One region of the Azospirillum sp. NS33 genome, then DNA from elsewhere that is predicted to be linked to it. Evidence: predicted binding sites of a transcription regulator. Region 1 holds the regulator's gene; the other holds the start of a gene.
The links. The regulator HrcA, encoded in region 1, represses chaperone genes, less so after heat shock. The targets are predictions, from matches to a motif close to GTTAGCACTCNCCNNNGGNGAGTGCTAAC.
Positions count from the first base shown of each region.

Region 2: groES (co-chaperone GroES) is a predicted target of HrcA. The motif match lies at 1,602-1,630, and genes of this name have one in related genera.

Region 1 is NZ_BAAKJB010000001.1:224,668-233,481, forward strand. Features, by position in the region: gene dnaK (molecular chaperone DnaK) at 1-1,885, opposite strand, end outside; gene AC6H2I_RS01045 (hypothetical protein) at 2,496-2,675, shown strand; gene AC6H2I_RS01050 (hypothetical protein) at 2,728-3,216, opposite strand; gene AC6H2I_RS01055 (DUF1848 domain-containing protein) at 3,257-4,147, shown strand; gene grpE (nucleotide exchange factor GrpE) at 4,157-4,792, opposite strand; gene hrcA (heat-inducible transcriptional repressor HrcA) at 4,856-5,890, opposite strand; gene rph (ribonuclease PH) at 6,102-6,818, shown strand; gene rdgB (RdgB/HAM1 family non-canonical purine NTP pyrophosphatase) at 6,893-7,501, shown strand; gene hemW (radical SAM family heme chaperone HemW) at 7,498-8,655, shown strand; gene AC6H2I_RS01085 (penicillin-binding protein activator) at 8,710-8,814, opposite strand, start outside.
Region 2 is NZ_BAAKJB010000024.1:86,120-94,933, forward strand. Features, by position in the region: gene AC6H2I_RS20500 (class I SAM-dependent methyltransferase) at 18-881, shown strand; gene AC6H2I_RS20505 (hypothetical protein) at 917-1,144, opposite strand; gene AC6H2I_RS20510 (hypothetical protein) at 1,141-1,305, opposite strand; gene groES (co-chaperone GroES) at 1,693-1,983, shown strand; gene groL (chaperonin GroEL) at 2,041-3,690, shown strand; gene AC6H2I_RS20525 (tautomerase family protein) at 3,766-4,206, opposite strand; gene AC6H2I_RS20530 (LysR substrate-binding domain-containing protein) at 4,305-5,153, shown strand; gene AC6H2I_RS20535 (BaiN/RdsA family NAD(P)/FAD-dependent oxidoreductase) at 5,225-6,460, shown strand; gene AC6H2I_RS20540 (sulfite oxidase-like oxidoreductase) at 6,545-7,213, shown strand; gene AC6H2I_RS20545 (2-oxoacid:acceptor oxidoreductase subunit alpha) at 7,338-8,814, shown strand, end outside.

The DNA.
Region 1 (8,814 bases):
AGTCGGCGTCGACCACGCCCGGCTCGCCCTGGCCGGCGGCACCGGCGCCGGGGCCTTCGCCGCCGCTGGCCGCCTCGCCCTCGCCGGCCTTGTACATGGCCTCGCCGAGACGCATGGAGGCCTGGGCCAGGGCGTCGGTCTTGGCCTTCACCGCGGCCGGCTCGTCACCCTCCATGGCGGCCTTCAGCTCGGCCACGGCCTTCTCCGCGGCCTCCTTGTCGGCGGCCGGGATCTTGTCGCCGCCCTCCTTGATGGTCCGCTCGGTGGTGTGGATCAGGGCGTCGGCGTGGTTGCGGGCGTCGACCATTTCACGCCGCTTCTTGTCCTCCTCGGCGTGCGCCTCGGCGTCCTTCACCATCTTCTGGATGTCGGTGTCGGACAGGCCGCCGGAGGCCTGGATGCGGATCTGCTGCTCCTTGCCCGTGGCCTTGTCCTTGGCGCCGACGTTGACGATGCCGTTGGCGTCGATGTCGAACGTGACCTCGACCTGCGGCACGCCGCGCGGCGCCGACGGGATGCCGACCAGGTCGAACTGGCCCAGCATCTTGTTGTCGGCGGCCATCTCGCGCTCGCCCTGGAAGACGCGGATGGTCACCGCGGTCTGGTTGTCCTCGGCGGTCGAGAACACCTGGCTCTTCTTCGTCGGGATCGTCGTGTTGCGGTCGATCAGGCGGGTGAACACGCCGCCCAGGGTCTCGATGCCCAGGCTGAGCGGGGTGACGTCGAGGAGCAGGACGTCCTTGACCTCGCCCTTGAGCACGCCGCCCTGGATGGCGGCGCCGATGGCGACCACCTCGTCCGGGTTGACGCCGCGGTGCGGCTCACGCCCGAAGAACTGCTTCACCGCGTCGAAGACCTTGGGCATGCGGGTCATGCCGCCGACCAGGATGACCTCGTCGATCTCGCTCGCCTTGAGCCCGGCGTCCTTCAGGGCGGCCTGGCAGGGGCCCATGGTGCGCTGGATCAGGTCGTCGACCAGGGCCTCGAGCTTGGCGCGGGTCAGCTTGATGTTGAGGTGCTTCGGTCCGGACTGGTCGGCGGTGATGAAGGGCAGATTGACCTCGGTCTGCATCGCCGCGCTGAGCTCGATCTTCGCCTTCTCGGCAGCCTCCTTGAGGCGCTGCAGGGCGAGACGGTCCTTGCGCAGGTCGATGCCCTGCTCCTTCTTGAACTCGTCGGCCAGGTACTCGATGACCCGGGCGTCGAAGTCCTCGCCGCCGAGGAAGGTGTCGCCGTTGGTCGACTTCACCTCGAACACGCCGTCGCCGATCTCCAGGACGGAGACGTCGAAGGTGCCGCCGCCCAGGTCGTACACGGCGATGGTGCCGCTGCCCTTCTTCTCCAGCCCGTAGGCCAGGGCGGCGGCCGTCGGCTCGTTGATGATGCGCAGCACCTCGAGCCCGGCGATCTTGCCGGCGTCCTTGGTGGCCTGGCGCTGGGCGTCGTTGAAGTACGCCGGCACGGTGATGACCGCCTGGGTGACCTTCTCGCCCAGGAAGTTCTCCGCGGTTTCCTTCATCTTGCCGAGGATGAAGGCGCTGATCTGGCTCGGGCTGTACTTCTTGTCGAACGACTCGACCCAGGCGTCGCCGTTGTCGCCGCCGATGATCTTGTAGGGCACCAGGCCCTTGTCCTTCTCGGTCAACGGATCGTTGTAGCGGCGGCCAATCAGGCGCTTGATCGCGAAGAACGTGTTCTCCGGGTTGGTGACCGCCTGGCGCTTGGCCGGCTGGCCGACCAGCCGCTCGCCGTTCTGGGCGAAGGCGACCATCGACGGCGTGGTGCGCGCTCCCTCGGCGTTCTCGATCACCTTGGCGGCGCTGCCGTCCATGACGGCGACGCAGGAGTTCGTGGTGCCGAGGTCGATTCCAATGACTTTGCTCATGTCTACCTCTGTGTTCCGGCAGATCCGGGGCGGCCCTTCGAACCGGCACCGCCCGGGTCCCCGTTCGTGTTCGGTGGAAAGGGGGTCGAAGGAACGATGGGTGAATTGCGACGGTTCGCGGGAGATATAGGCAGGTCGGGTAGCGCGTGCAACGCCCCGTCCGTTCCGCGGGCCGTTCCGCGCGCGCGGCGCCGGCGTGCGTTGCCGGGCGCCGGAGCAGCCACCGGCATCGGCGCCGCGAGACCGCTCGCCTCCCAGGCGAACCCCAACCATCCGAAGAGATGCGTGGTATATATCCCGATATTCACACGCGGGTATGATGGAGGGTCACCTCGCGACAGTAGAGGGAGCGAGAATCGGTGGCCGGTTACCGCGCTTAACCTTTCATTAACAATGTTCGGTGGATGCTTCGAGGTCACAAGGACTTCCGTGCCGCGCTCTTTACTGGCGGATTCATGAATCCCGTGGTGAACCGGTCAGCGATTCATGGTATACGCAACGGTGCGGCTCGATCGCAGGCATGTCCCGGGGACGTGACCGAGCCGACAGGCGCCGGTCTGAAAAGCAACGGCTTCATGGGGTGACGACGATGAAGGAAGATCGGCGCGGGGTGGCTCTTGCCATCAAGTCCTGCCTGGACAGCCTGAAGACCGACGCCGCGAAGAGCGAGCTGGACGACCTTGCCCGCTTCATCGGGCTGGCCGCCCTGGCGGCCGAGGAAGCGGCCCTGGGAGAGCCCAAAGCGACCCCGTTCGACCGTTATTTCGCCGGCGACGTCGGCCACTGCTGACCACCGGCGGCGGCGCCCGCGGGCCCGACGACCGCGTGGCGCGACGCCCGGGTCAGAGCAGCACCGCGCCGCGGATCGCCGCGTCGAGCGCCGCCACCGTCGCCACATAGGGCTCGCGCCCGTCGCAGGACGCGGCCAGGGCGAAGCTGAACATGGCGACCGACGCCCGGTCGCCGCGCTCGGCGCCCAGGAACCACAGGTAGTGGCTTTCGGCCACGCCGTCCTCCTCGCCCACCAGGACGGCCAGGGCCAGGGTCGCGCCATCGGCCCGCCGCTCCACCGCGCGGTCGGCGACCCGGGGGTCGTCCGGCCGCACGAACCGCATCGCCAGCTCGTGGAGGAGCGCCGCGGCCGTTTCGCCCCCGCGCGGCGTGCGCTCGTCGGCCAGCACCCGCAGCGTGCCGGCGCCGCCGGCGGGGGGGCGGAACACGGCGACCGCCTGGCCTTCCACCGTCTCTGCACCCGCGGTCCACTGCGGCGGGATGGCGAACCGCACCCGGCCGTCCCATTCCACGCTGCGCCACCCCGTCCGTCCGCCCATATCCTGGGTTCCCTCTCCGTATCCCCGTGCGCCCCGGCCGATGATCGTTTCCGCCAGCTACCGCACCGACATTCCCGCCTTCTACGGCGCCTGGTTCCTCCGGCGCCTGGAGGCGGGGTTCGCCTGCGTCGCCAATCCCTACGGCGGCCGGCCGGTGCGGGTCGACCTCACCCCGTCCGCCGTGGACGGCTTCGTCTTCTGGACCCGCAACCTCGGCCCCTTCGCCGCCGGTCTCGACGCCGTGGAGGGGCTGGGCCTGCCCTACGTGGTCCAGTACAGCGTCACCGCCCTGCCCCGCCCCCTGGAACGGTCGGTGATCGCCCCGGAGCTGGCGGTGGAGCAGATCCGGGCGTTGCGCCGGCGCCGGGGACCGCGCGCCGCGGTGTGGCGCTACGACCCGGTCGCCGTCACCAGCGTGACACCGCCGGACTGGCACCGCGCCACGTTCGCCCGCCTCGCCGCCGCCCTGGACGGTGCCTGCGACGAGGTGGTCGTCTCCTTCCTGCAGCCCTACCGCAAGACCGCCCGCAACCTCGACGCCGCGGCGGCGGCCCACGGCTTCGCCTGGCGCGATCCCGGCGCCGCGGAGAAGCGGGCGCTGCTGGCCGACCTCGCCGGCCTGGCGGCCGGGCACGGCATGACCTTGACCGTGTGCACCCAGCCCGACCTGCTGGACGGCAGCGGCGCGGCGCCGGCGCGCTGCGTCGACGCCGCGCGGCTCGCCGACGTGGCCGGTCGCCCGCTCGCCGCGCGCACCCGCGGCAACCGTCCGGGATGCCTGTGCGCGGAAAGCCGGGACATCGGCGCCTACGACACCTGTCCGCACGGGTGCGTCTACTGCTACGCGGTGGCCGACCGGGCGCGCGCGGCGGCGCGGTTCAAGGCGCACGACCCGGCCGGGGCGTTCCTCTTCACCCCGCCGCCGCGGTGAGGCCGGCGGTCAGGCGCGGGTGTCGACGCGCTGCCCGCCGCTCTCCTCGGCGCCGCCCTTGGCGACGCCGACCATCGCCTCGCGCAGCAGCCGGCCATGGATGGTGTAGCCCGACTGGAGGACCTGGACGATGGTGCCGGCGGGATGGCCGGTGTTCTCGATCTCGAACATCACCTGGTGGAAGTTCGGGTCGAACACCTCGCCCTGGGGCTCCAGCTTGCGGATGCCGGCGCGTTCGAAGGCGGCCAGCAGCTGGCGCTCCGTGGCTTCGACGCCGACCGCCAGCCCTTTGAGCATCTCGTCGTGCTCGCGCCCCTCGGGCGGCACCGCGTCCAGCGCCCGGCGCAGGTTGTCGGCCACGCTCACCAGCTCCTTGGCAAAGCTCGACACCGCGAACTTCGTCGCGTCTTCGCGCTCGCGCTGGGCCCGGCGGCGGGTGTTCTCGGCTTCGGCCATGGCGCGCAGCACCTGGTCCTTGAGACCGGCCACCTCGGCCTCGAGGCCGGCGATGCGCTCCGCCGGCCCCGCGGCGGGCGCCGCACCGGTGTCGGCGGACGGCGCCGGCGAGTCCGTGCCGGCGGTGTCGGCGGACGGGCCGTTGCTTCCGATGTCGGCGTCGGTGGGCTTCTTGTCGGGGTCGCTCATGATGTCTCTCAGGTCAGGTGTTGCGCGTGTGCGGTCGAAGGAAAGGGGGTGGGCGGCGGTGCCCTAGCCGACGAGGCGGCCGATCACCTTGGCCGTGTAGTCCACCAGCGGAATGATGCGGGCGTAGTTGATGCGGGTCGGGCCGATCACGCCGATGGCGCCGATCACGTGGTCGCGGCTGTTCTGGAACGGGGAGATGATCAGCGAGCAGCCGGTGTGGCCGAACAGCACGTTCTCCGCCCCGATGAAGATCTGCACCCCGTCGCCCTTGCCGGTGGCGTCGATCAGCCGCAGCATCGCCTCCTTGGTCTCCAGCGCCTCGAACAGGGTGCGCACCCGCTCCAGGTCGGAGAGCGCGGTCACGTCCTGCAGCAGCCGCGACTGGCCGCGGACGATCAGCTGGCCGTCGCCGCGGCTGCCGGCCCAGGTCGCCAGGCCGGCCTCGACGACGCGGCGCGACAGTTCGTCCAGCTCGGTGCGCTGGCTCTCGATCTCGGTTCGGACCTCCTGGCGGGCCTCGTCCAGGGTGCGCCCGACCAGCTTGGCGGTGAGGTAGTTGGAGGCCATGCGCAGGGTCGAGCCGGGCAGCCCCATGGGCACCTCGACCACCCGGTTCTCCACCAGGCCGTCTTCGTTGACCAGCACCACCAGGGCGCGGCCGGGACCCAGGGAGACGAACTCGATGTGCTTGAGCGGCCGGTCGGTCTTGGGCGCCAGCACCAGGCCGGCGCAGTGCGACAGGCCCGACAGCATGGACGAGGCCTCCGCCAGGGCGTCGGGCAGGGAGCGCCCGGCGGCGTGGCACTTGGCCTCGATGGCCTCGCGCTCGTCCTCGGCCAGGGAGCCGATCTCCAGCAGACCGTCGACGAACAGGCGCAAGCCGGCGTCGGTGGGGATGCGCCCGGCCGAGGCATGGGGGGCGTAGAGCAGCCCCTGCTCCTCCAGATCCGCCATGACGTTGCGGATGGTGGCCGGCGACAGGCTCACGCCGAGCCGGCGCGAAATCGTGCGCGAGCCCACGGGCTCGCCCGACTCCACATAGGCGTCGACGATGAGCCGGAAGATCTCGCGCGATCGCTGGTTCAACTCGCTGATCATGGTGCCTGCCGCATCCCCGGGCGCGCCACGCACCGCCCGGGCGGGCGGTCCGTCGCGCGGCTTCCGAATTTAGGCAGAAGCGGTAAACGAATCAATGCGGGCGGGCCACCGGGCGCGGTGGCATCCGGCAGGACGCGCCGCGCCGCTGGACGCCGGCCCCGCCGAGGGGATAGCTTGCCGGCCCGTCAACAACCCGCCTGGACCCCCCGCCATGCGCCCCTCCGGCCGTGCCACCGACCAGCTCCGCCCCGTCTCCCTGGAGCCCGGCTTCTCCAAGTACGCCGAAGGCTCCTGCCTCGTCCGCTTCGGCGACACCCACGTGCTGTGCACCGCCAGCGTCGACGACGGGGTGCCGCGCTTCCTCAAGAACACCGGCCTGGGCTGGGTGACCGCGGAGTACGGCATGCTGCCGCGCTCCACCCATTCGCGCACCGACCGCGAGGCGGCGCGGGGCCGCCAGACCGGACGCACACAGGAGATCCAGCGGCTGATCGGCCGCGCCCTGCGCGCCGTCACCGACCGCGCCGCCATGGGCGAGGTGCAGATCAAGGTGGACTGCGACGTGCTGCAGGCCGACGGCGGCACCCGCACCGCCGCCATCACCGGCAGCTACGTGGCGCTGCACCTCGCCTTCCAGCACCTGATGCAGATCGGCGCGGTCAAGCGCATGCCGCTGACCGACAGCGTGGCGGCGGTGTCGTGCGGCCTGTTCAAGCAGACCGCGGTGCTCGATCTCGACTACGCCGAGGATTCCAACGCCCAGGCCGACGCCAACTTCGTTCTCACCGGCCGCGGCGGCATCGTCGAAATCCAGGGCACGGCGGAGGAGAAGCCGTTTTCCGAGGCCGAGTTCCAGGCGTTGATGGCGCTCGCCCGCCGGGGCGTGGCCGAGCTGACGGCGCTGCAGACGGCGGCGCTCGGCGGCTGATGGCCGCATCCCGACCGCCGACCACACCGTGGCGCCCCGCCGCGCGCCACCCAACCGACGAGGAGGGACGCCGCTTGACCGACACCGCCGCGCCGCGCCGCTTCAGCGGCGACACCCTGGTCATCGCCAGCCACAACCCGGGCAAGGTGCGCGAGATCGCCGCCCTGCTCGGCCCCTACGTGAGGCACTTCCCGTCCTGCGTCGAGGTCGGCCTGCCCGAGCCGGAGGAAACCGGGGACAGTTTCGTTGCGAATGCGGAACTGAAGGCCCGCGCCGCCGCGGCGGCCGGGCACATCGCGCTCGCCGATGACAGCGGGCTGGCGGTGTCGGCGCTGGGCGGGGCGCCCGGCATCTACTCGGCCCGGTGGGCCGGGCCGGCCAAGGACTTCCGCACCGCCATGGAGCGGGTGGAATCCGGGCTGGCCGGCGCCGCCGACCGCTCCGCCCATTTCGTTTGCGCGCTGGCCCTCGCCTGGCCCGACGGGCACGTCGAGACGGTCGAGGGCCGCGTCGACGGAACCCTGGTCTGGCCGCCGCGGGGCGAGCATGGTTTCGGTTACGATCCGATGTTCGTTCCGGATGGCCACACCATCACCTTCGGCGAGATGGACCCGGCGGACAAGCATCGGATCAGCCACCGCGCCGACGCCTTCCGCCAGTTGGTGGAGCGATGCTTCCGATGACCGCCGATCCCGGCTTCGGGATCTATGTCCACTGGCCGTTCTGCCTGGCGAAGTGCCCTTACTGCGACTTCAACAGCCACGTGCGGGCGCAGGTCGATCACCCGCGGTGGCGCGACGCGCTGCTCCGCGAACTTGATCATTACGCTAGCGTAACAAGTGATCGGCGGGTCACCTCGGTGTTCTTCGGCGGAGGCACGCCGTCGCTGATGGAGCCGGCGACCACGGCCGCCGTCCTCGACCGCATCGCCGCGCGCTGGCCGGTGGCCGAGGGGATCGAAGTGTCGCTGGAGGCCAACCCCACCTCGGTCGAGGCCGAGCGTTTCCGCGCCTTCCGCAGCGCCGGGGTCAACCGTGTGTCGTTGGGCATCCAGTCCCTCGAGGACTCGGCGCTGCAGGCCCTCGGCCGCCGCCACAGCGCCGCCGAGGCCGAACGGGCGATCGCGCTGGCAGCCGGAACGTTCGATCGTTTTTCTTTCGATCTGATCTATGCCCGCCCCGGCCAGAGCCTGGCCGCGTGGGAGGCCGAGCTCGGCCGTGCGCTCGGCCATGCGGTGGGCCACCTCTCGCTCTACCAACTCACCATCGAGGAGGGCACGGCCTTCCATCCGCTGCACGCGCGGGGCGAGCTGGTGCTGCCCGACGACGACGCGGCCGGCGCCCTCTACGAGACGACCCAGGCCCTCCTCGACGCCGCCGGACTGCCGGCCTACGAGATCTCCAACCACGCCCGTCCCGGCGAGGAATCCCGCCACAACCTGACCTACTGGCGCTACGGCGACTATGTCGGGGTCGGGCCGGGCGCCCACGGGCGCCTCACCCTCGGCGGGGAGAAGCGCGCCACCCGCGCCCACCGGGCCCCCGAGGTGTGGCTGGAGCGCGTGGCCCGCCACGGCCACGGCGCCCACGCGCCGCTGCCGGTCGCGCCGGCCGAGCGCGGCACGGAACTCCTCATGATGGGGCTGCGCCTCGCCGAGGGCGTCGCGCTTGACCGGCTGATCCAGGAAACCGGCCGCGACATCGACGCGCTGGTCGACACGGCCGCGCTCCGCCGGCTGATCGACGGCGGGTTCCTGGAACGGGACGGGGCCAGCCTGCGCGCCACCGCCGCCGGCCGCCAGCGCCTCAACGCCGTTCTCGGCGCCCTGCTGGGGTAAGGGCGGCACGCCGGCCCGGCCGCCGCACGGGCGGCCGGGCCCGCGGCGGCGGCGTCACTGGCCCAGCGTCTCGAAGCTGCGCGGCGCCGGGTCGAGCACGCGGGGGCCGGCCGGGGTGATCTCCAGCACCGCCAGGCCGCGCTCGACCAGGCCGGTGGG
Region 2 (8,814 bases), on a different contig from region 1:
GCGGAGGGCAGGAGACGATGAACAAGGGGGTTCCGGCCAGCGACGCCGCGATCCGCTATTACGACGCCGAGTTCCCGTCCCTGGAGGACGGCGAGGTCCGGGCCGAGGTGGTGGCCCGCCTCGCCCGCCTCACCGTCCTCGGCGACATCGCCTTCTACAAGGACGCGGCCCGCACCGAGGTGGCCCGGCGGGCGGCCGTGGCGGCGCGCCCCGGACCGGTGGTGGAGGTCGGTTGCGGCACCGGCCGGCTCGCCATCCCGTTGGCCCGGGCGGGGCTGGAGGTCTACGCCGTCGACGTGTCGCCGGCCATGCTGGACCAACTCCGCGCCAAGCTGGCCCGCGAGGACGCGGCGGTTCGGGCGCGCGTCCACGTGGTGTGCCAGGACGCCGCCGCCCTCGACCTGCCGCGCCGCGACCTCGTCTTCGCGGCCATGCCGTTCAACGTCCTGATGCTGATCCCGGAGGCCGACGCCCAGCGGCGCACCCTGGCGGCGCTGGGCGCCCACATGGCGCCCGGCGGGGTGCTCGCGCTGGATCTGATGAACCCGCTGCTGCTGCCGGCCGCGGCGCAGACCCGGCCGGCGATCTCCGAGCCGCGGCGCAACCCGGTCACCGGCAACAGCTACGTCCGGCACTCCATGCACGGCGCCGTGGACGCCGACCAGCGCCAGCGGATCTACGGCGTGTACGAGGAGATGCTCGAGGACGGGCGCATCGTCGTGGCCGAGTACGGGTTCCACTGGCGGATGGTGTTCCGCGACGACATCGCCACGATGCTGGCCGACGCCGGATTCACGGTCGAGCGCATCGCCGGCGATTTCGAGGATTCCGACTGGTCGACGGCCAGCCGCCGCATCGTCGTCACCGCGCGCCGGGCCTGACCGCGGGCCACACGCCACACGCCACCGGCGCGGCCCTATCCGAAGACGCCGTACACGCGCAGGATATAGGCCAAGGCGGCGACAAGGGCGAGCAACCCACCCACCGTCGCCACCGCCAGGACGGCTTCGGCCGAGGCCGCGGTCCGGTCCGGGCGGTCCGTCTCCCCTTGCCGGGGCGCGTCGTCCCGGTCCGCACCGCGCCGCGCCGGGCCGGGCCAGTCCGCCGTCGGCCGGTCGCGATGCGGTGGCGGGTCCGCGGTCATGCCGGCATGTCCCGCAGCGCCTGGGCCAGGAAGAGCAGGCCGGACAGCAGGGCGAACAGCCCGGCCAGGGTCGCGAACTCCAGCACCACCTCGGCCAGCCACAGGTCGGCACCCCCGTCCTCGGCCAGCATCCTGTGGACGTCCTGTCTCCCCTCGCCCATCGGCGTCCCCCTCCGGCTGGCCGGACGCGGGGTCCGGGCGATGTGACGTAATTTCATAAAATTGTATACATCTCCTGGGTCGCGGGCTGTGACGGCGGTCACACGGGCACCGATTTTTCCGCCGCGCGGACCGGGCGCTCACCGCGGCCCCCACCGCGCCGCGCTCCGCCCCTGACGAGGCGATCTTTTTTCACGCCTTATCAATATGTTGTCTGTTTTCGAGGCAGGCTGGCGCGGCACCGGCGCGGATTTCGGCACACGACGCCCTTGAATCCGCCTCGGTACTCCATTAGCTGTCTGGCACTCACCGGGGCAGAGTGCTAACACCACCCGCCACCCGGCTCTGCATTCCTTAAAGCGCCTTAGTTCACCCAGGAGGCAAGCATCATGAAGTTCCGTCCGCTGCACGACCGCGTCGTCGTCAAGCGTCTGGAGTCCGACACCAAGACCAAGGGCGGGATCATCATCCCCGACACCGCCAAGGAGAAGCCGCAGGAAGGCGAGATCGTCGCCGTCGGCCCGGGCGCCCGCGACGAGAGCGGCAAGGTGGTCGCGCTCGACGTCAAGGCTGGCGACCGCATCCTGTTCGGCAAGTGGTCCGGTACCGAGGTGAAGATCGACGGCGAGGATTTCCTGATCATGAAGGAATCCGACGTCATGGGCATCATCGAGGCCTGAGTCGCCTCTGCTGTTCCTGACCGTCCAACCGACTGAAGAATTCAAAGGAATCGAGCAATGGCTGCCAAGGACGTCAAGTTCTCCACCGCCGCCCGTGACAAGATGCTGCGCGGCGTGGACATCCTGGCCGACGCTGTGAAGGTGACGCTGGGCCCGAAGGGCCGCAACGTGGTCATCGAGAAGTCGTTCGGCGCCCCGCGCATCACCAAGGACGGCGTCACCGTCGCCAAGGAGATCGAGCTCGCCGACAAGTTCGAGAACATGGGCGCCCAGATGGTGCGTGAGGTCGCGTCGAAGACGAACGACCTGGCCGGCGACGGCACCACCACGGCGACCGTTCTCGCCCAGGCCATCGTCCGCGAGGGCGTCAAGGCGGTGGCCGCCGGCATGAACCCGATGGACCTGAAGCGCGGCGTCGACATGGCGGTCGAGGCCGTGGTCAACGACATCAAGGCGCGCGCCAAGAAGGTCACCACCAACGCCGAGATCGCCCAGGTGGGCACCATCTCCGCCAACGGCGAGGCCGACATCGGCGCGATGATCGCCCAGGCCATGGAGAAGGTCGGCAACGAGGGCGTCATCACGGTCGAGGAGGCCAAGTCGCTCGAGACCGAGCTCGAGGTCGTCGAGGGCATGCAGTTCGACCGCGGCTACCTCAGCCCGTACTTCATCACCAACGCCGACAAGATGATCGCGGATCTCGAGAACCCGTTCATCCTGCTGCACGAGAAGAAGCTGTCGGGCCTGCAGGCGCTGCTGCCGGTGCTGGAGACGGTGGTGCAGTCGTCGCGTCCGCTGCTGATCATCGCCGAGGACGTCGAGGGCGAGGCCCTGGCCACCCTGGTGGTCAACAAGCTGCGCGGCGGCCTCAAGGTCGCGGCCGTGAAGGCGCCGGGCTTCGGTGACCGCCGCAAGGCGATGCTCGAGGACATGGCCATCCTGACCGGCGGCCAGGTCATCAGCGAAGACCTCGGCATCAAGCTCGAGAACGTCACCATCGACATGCTGGGCACCGCCAAGAAGGTCGTGATCTCCAAGGAGAACACCACCGTCGTCGACGGCGCCGGCGCCAAGGAGGACATCCAGGCCCGCTGCACCCAGATCCGGGCGCAGGTCGAGGAGACCACCTCGGACTACGACCGCGAGAAGCTGCAGGAGCGTCTGGCGAAGCTGGCCGGCGGTGTCGCCGTGATCCGCGTCGGCGGCGCCACCGAGGTCGAGGTGAAGGAGCGCAAGGACCGCGTCGACGACGCCATGCACGCCACCCGTGCGGCCGTCGAGGAGGGCATCGTCGCCGGCGGCGGCACCGCGCTGCTGTACGCCGCCAAGTCGCTGGACTCCCTGAAGCCGGCCGACGACGACCAGCGCGTCGGTGTCGACATCGTGCGCCGCGCCCTGCAGTCGCCGATCCGTCAGATCGCCTACAACGCCGGCACCGACGGCTCGATCATCGTCGGCAAGCTGCTGGAGCAGGGTGACCCGAACTACGGCTACGACGCCCAGAAGGGTGTCTACTGCGACATGGTCGCCGAAGGCATCATCGACCCGGTCAAGGTGGTGCGCACCGCCCTGCAGGACGCCGCCTCGGTGGCCGGCCTGCTGATCACGACCGAGGCGATGATCGCCGAGAAGCCCGAGAAGAAGTCCGCCCCGATGCCGGGCGGCGACATGGGCGGCATGGGTGGCATGGGCGACATGGGCTTCTAAGCCCATCCGTCCGCAACACCGGCCGCGAGGAAGGGGGCGCTCCCGCAGGGGGGCGCCCCTTTTCCGTTGGCGCGGTCAGCCGGCCGGGCCCGCCACTCCAGGCGCCGCTCCGGCCGCCGCCGCACGGGGGGCTGCCGCACGGGCTGCCGCACGGGCTGCCTGAGTCGTGCCGTCGAAGCCCCAGTCGGCCGCCGCGATCTCCTGCACCACCACATAGGTGGCCGGGGCCAGGCCGTCGGCGTGGCGGCGCAGCATCGCCATCGCCTCGGCCACGAAGGCGGCCTTCTCGGCCCCCGTGTTGGTGCCCGCGGTGATCCACACCTCGGCGTGGGCGGCCACCGCCACCGGCACGGCGCCGATGCTCCACACCGCCCGGGGGCGTTCGACCAGCACCGACGTCACCTCGGGCCGCTTGCCCAGCGTCCGGGCGACCAGGCCGGTCGCCTCGGCGGCGAGGCGCGCGTCGGCGTCGGGGCCCGCCGGCGCGCCGTGTAGGGTGATGCGGAGAAACGGCATCGGAACCTCCTGTCCTGTGGGTGTCGGACCACCCTGGCGCGCCGCTCCTCCAATGAAAATTTAATAGTTCTGATATTTCCCATATGCCATCCTTATGGATGGCATCCGACATCCCCCTCGACCTCATCCGCTCCTTCGTCGCCGTGGCCGAGACCGGGACCGTGACCCGGGCCGCCGACCGGATCGGCCGCACCCAGCCGGCGGTCAGCCTCCAGCTCCGCCGCCTTCAGGAGGGGCTCGGGCGGACGCTGCTGGCGCGCGACGGGCGCACCCTGAAGCTCACGGCGGCGGGCGACCTGTTCCTGGCGCACGCCCGCCGCATGCTCGACGCCCATGGCGATCTGGTCGCGGCCATGATGGCCGAACCCGTCGCCGGACCGGTCCGCATCGGCGTGGTCCAGGACGTCGCCGACACCCTGCTGCCCGGCGCGCTCGCCCGCTTCGCGCGCGCCCATCCGGAGGCGACCCTGGACGTCCGGGTGGCCGGTTCGCGAAGCCTGGACGAGGCGTTGTCCCAGGGCCGGCTGGACGTGGCGGTGACCGTCGGCGGCGGCGCCGCGGGATCGGCGCACCGTCTTGCCATGATGTGGCTGGGCGACCCGGCGCTGGCGGCGCGGCCGACGCTGCCGCTGGCCCTGCTCGACCCGCCCTGTCGCTTCCGCGACGCCGCGCTGGCGGCGTTGGAGGCCGCCGGCCGGCCCTGGCGGATCGCGGTGACGACGCCCAGCCTGTCGGGGATGACGGCCGCGGTGCGCGGCGGGCTGGGCCTCACCTGCCGCACCGCGGCGATCGTCGGCGAGGGGGTGGCGGCCCTCGGTGCCGGCGCGGGCCTGCCGCCGCTGCCCGCCGTGACGTACCGGGTTGCGACCGCGCACCGCGGCCCTGCGGCGACGGCCCTCGCCGCCCTGGTCGACGATGCCTTGGCGAGGGCCCCCTTCGCCCCTTGACACCACGGCGCCGCGGCGCTGCCCTGTCGGCCGCGCCCGTTCCGTCGCGACCGATGCAAAGGACCCGTCCCGTGCCCCCACTTCTCGAATGCGACGTCGCGGTGATCGGCGCCGGCCCGGCGGGCCTGATGGCGGCGGAGCGTCTGGCCGGCCAGGGGCGGACGGTGCGGGTGTTCGACCGCATGCCCACGCCGGCGCGCAAGCTGCTGCTGGCCGGGCGCGGCGGGCTGAACCTCACCCACGGCGAGCCGCACGACGCCTTCGTCCGGCGCTACGGCGCCGCCGCCCCGGTGATCGCCGGCTGGCTGGCGGATTTTTCCCCGGCGGACCTGCGCGGCTGGGCGGCGGGTCTGGGGGTGGAGACCTTCGTCGGCACGTCCGGCCGCATCTTCCCGGTGCAGATGAAGGCCTCGACCCTGGTCCGGGCGTGGCTGGGCCGGCTCGACGCCCTGGGCGTGGTGCGCCATGCCCGCCACCGCTGGACCGGCTGGGACGAGTCCGGCGCCCTGCGCCTGGAGAGCGGGGCCGGCACGGTGACGGTGCGGGCGCGGGCGGTGGTTCTGGCGCTGGGCGGCGCGAGCTGGCCGCGCACCGGGTCCGACGGCGCGTGGACCGGCCTGCTGGAGGCGCACGGCGTGGCCGTCGCCCCGTTGCGGCCGGCCAATGTCGGCGTCGAGGTGCCGTGGTCGGACCACCTGCGCGCGCGCTTCGAGGGGCAGCCGGTCAAGCCGGTGGCGCTGACGCTGGACGGGCGGCGGGTCAAGGGCGAGTTCGTGGTCACCGCCACCGGGATCGAGGGCGGTGCCGTCTACGCCCTGGGCGCGCCGCTGCGCGACGCGGTGGCGCGGGAGGGGTGGGCGACGCTCACCCTCGACCTGCTGCCGGACCTGCCGGCCGAGACCGTGCGCCGCCGCGCGGCGCGGCGTGGCGCCGAGTCCCTCGCCACCTTCCTGCGGAAGGCGTTCTCCCTGACCGGGGTGCGCGCGGCCCTGCTGCGCGAGTGCGCGCCGCGGGACGCGCTGGGCGATGCCGCGGCCCTGGCCGAACAGCTGAAGTCCCTGTCCGTGGTGGTCACCGGGGTGCGGCCGATCGAACGAGCGATCTCCAGCGCCGGCGGCGTGCCCTTCGACGCGGTCGACGACGGGCTGATGGTGACGGCGCGGCCCGGCCTGTTCGTCGCCGGCGAGATGCTGGACTGGGAGGCACCGACCGGCGGCTACCTGCTGCAGGCGTGCTTCGCCAGCGGGGTGCGCGCCGCCGCGGGGGTGGCCGGCTGGTTGGCGGACCGCATGCCGGACGCGCCCTGACGCATTGACACACCGCACCCGCGTCCGATCGTCCGTTTCTCCACAGGACCCTGGACGCTGGTCCCGCCAGCAGAAGGAGCCGGCATGTCCGACGACATCAACCGCAAGCTGATCGACACCAAGGAGGCCTGGGCCCGCGACCGGCGCGGCCTGACCGGCGGCACCGGCGATCCGGCGCAGGACCGCCTGCCCCCGGGCCAGCGCGAGGTGACGACCTGGCCGGTCCTCGACCTCGGCGTCCAGCCCCGCATCGATCCCCGGCTGTGGCGCCTCACGGTCGACGGGCTGGTCGAGAACCCGGTGGTGTGGAAGGCGGAGGACGTCTCCGCCCAGCCCCAGGTCGATCGCGTCTCCGACATCCATTGCGTCACCACCTGGTCGCGCTACGACAACCGCTGGCGCGGCATTTCCGCGCACCACCTTCTGGCGGCGGTGCGGCCGATGGCCGACGCGCGGTTCGTGCTGTTCCAGTCCTACGACACCTACACCACCAACCTGCCGTTGACGGCGTTCGCCGACGACGGCGTGCTGCTGGCCACCGCGTGGAACGACGCGCCGCTGACCCTCGACCACGGCGGGCCGCTGCGCGTCGTGGTTCCCAAGCTGTATTTCTGGAAAAGCGCGAAGTGGGTGAAGCGCATCACCTTCGTTGCGGAGGACCAGCCCGGCTATTGGGAGGAACGCGGCTACCACAACCACGGCGACCCGTGGCGTGAGGAGCGCTACGCCGAGGGCATCGATCCCCTGCTGTGACGGGCGCCGGCGCCGCGTCGCAAAGTCCAAGCGCGTTGCTCCAGATCATTCCCCGCCCCCGGCGGCGTCGCGTACCACCGGATCGGTCACGCGACATCACGGCACGGGGGATGGGGAAGCGGCGATGACAGTGGATTCGGTCACGATTGCCCTGGTGGGCAGCGGCGGCGCCGGGGTGATGACCGCCGGCCAGATGCTGCTCGACGCGGCGGCCGCCGTCGGCTGGTACGGCCTGATGTCGCGCTCCTCGGGGCCACAGATCCGCGGTGGCGAGGCCGCGGCCTTCGTCCGCCTGTCGCCGCGGCCAGTCGACGGGCCGGGGGACCGGTTCGACCTGGTGGTCGCCTTCGACTGGCAGAACGTGGAGCGCTTCACCGCCGAGCTGCCGATGACGGCGGCCAGCGTGATCGTCGCCGACCCCGCCCAGGGCGCGATTCCCGCGGCCCTGGCCGCCAGCGGCGCCCGGCGGATCGACCTGCCGATCAAGGAGTGGGCCGGCACCATCCCCGGCGGCCGGGTCAACATGGTGGGGCTGGGCGCCATCGCCGCCATCGTCGGGCTGCCGGCGCACGGCCTGGAAGCGGTGGTCGGCCGGGCGCTGGGCAAGAAGGGCGCCGCGGCGGTGGAGGCCTCGCTCGCCGGCGCCGCGGCCGGGGCCAGGGCGGTGGCCGGCTGGGACCTCGGCCTGGAGCTGGCGGCGCCGCAGCCGGCCACGGGCACGCGCTGGAACATCTCGGGGAACGAGGCCGCCGGCTTCGGCGCGCTCAAGGCCGGGGTGCGCTTCTGTGCGGCCTACCCCATCACCCCGGCGACCGAGATCCTGGAGTGGCTGGCGCCCAACCTGGCGCGCACCGGCGGCGCGCTGATCCAGGCCGAGGACGAGCTGGCCTCCATCAACATGTGCGTCGGCGCGTCGTTCGGCGGCGTGCCCTCGATCACCGCCACCGCCGGGCCCGGCCTGTCCCTGATGATCGAGGCGCTGGGCCTGTCCCAGGCGTCGGAGACGCCGGTGGTGGTGGTGGACGTGATGCGCGGCGGCCCGTCCACCGGCATCCCCACCAAGTCGGAGCAGTCCGATCTCAACATCGCCGTCTACGGCCTGCACGGCGACGCCCCGCACCTGGTGGTCGCCCCCAACTCCATCGCCGACTGCCTGACCGCCACCCAGTGGGCGGTGCACCTGGCGGAGGCGCTGCAGAGCCCCTGCATCGTCCTCTCGGACCAGGCGATGGGGCAGAGCCGCGCCGTGGTCGACAAGCCCGCCGAGATCCCCCACCGGGCCGAGCGCCTGCTGGCCGACGACCTGGCGGCGGGCTTCAAGCGCTACGCCGTCACCGCCAGCGGCGTGTCGCCGACCGCCATCCCCGGCATGGCCGGCGGGCAGCACACCGCCGACGGGCTGGAGCACGCCGAAACCGCCCTGCCCTCCAGCCAGGCCTCCGACCACCACGCCCAGCTCGACAAGCGCCTGCGCAAGCTGACCGTCCACGACTACGGGCCCCTGTGGGCCGACCTCGAGGGCGAGGGCCCGGTGGCGGTCGTGACCTGGGGCTCGGCCACCGGCCCGGTCCGCGAGGCGGTCGCCGGCCTGCGCGCCGAGG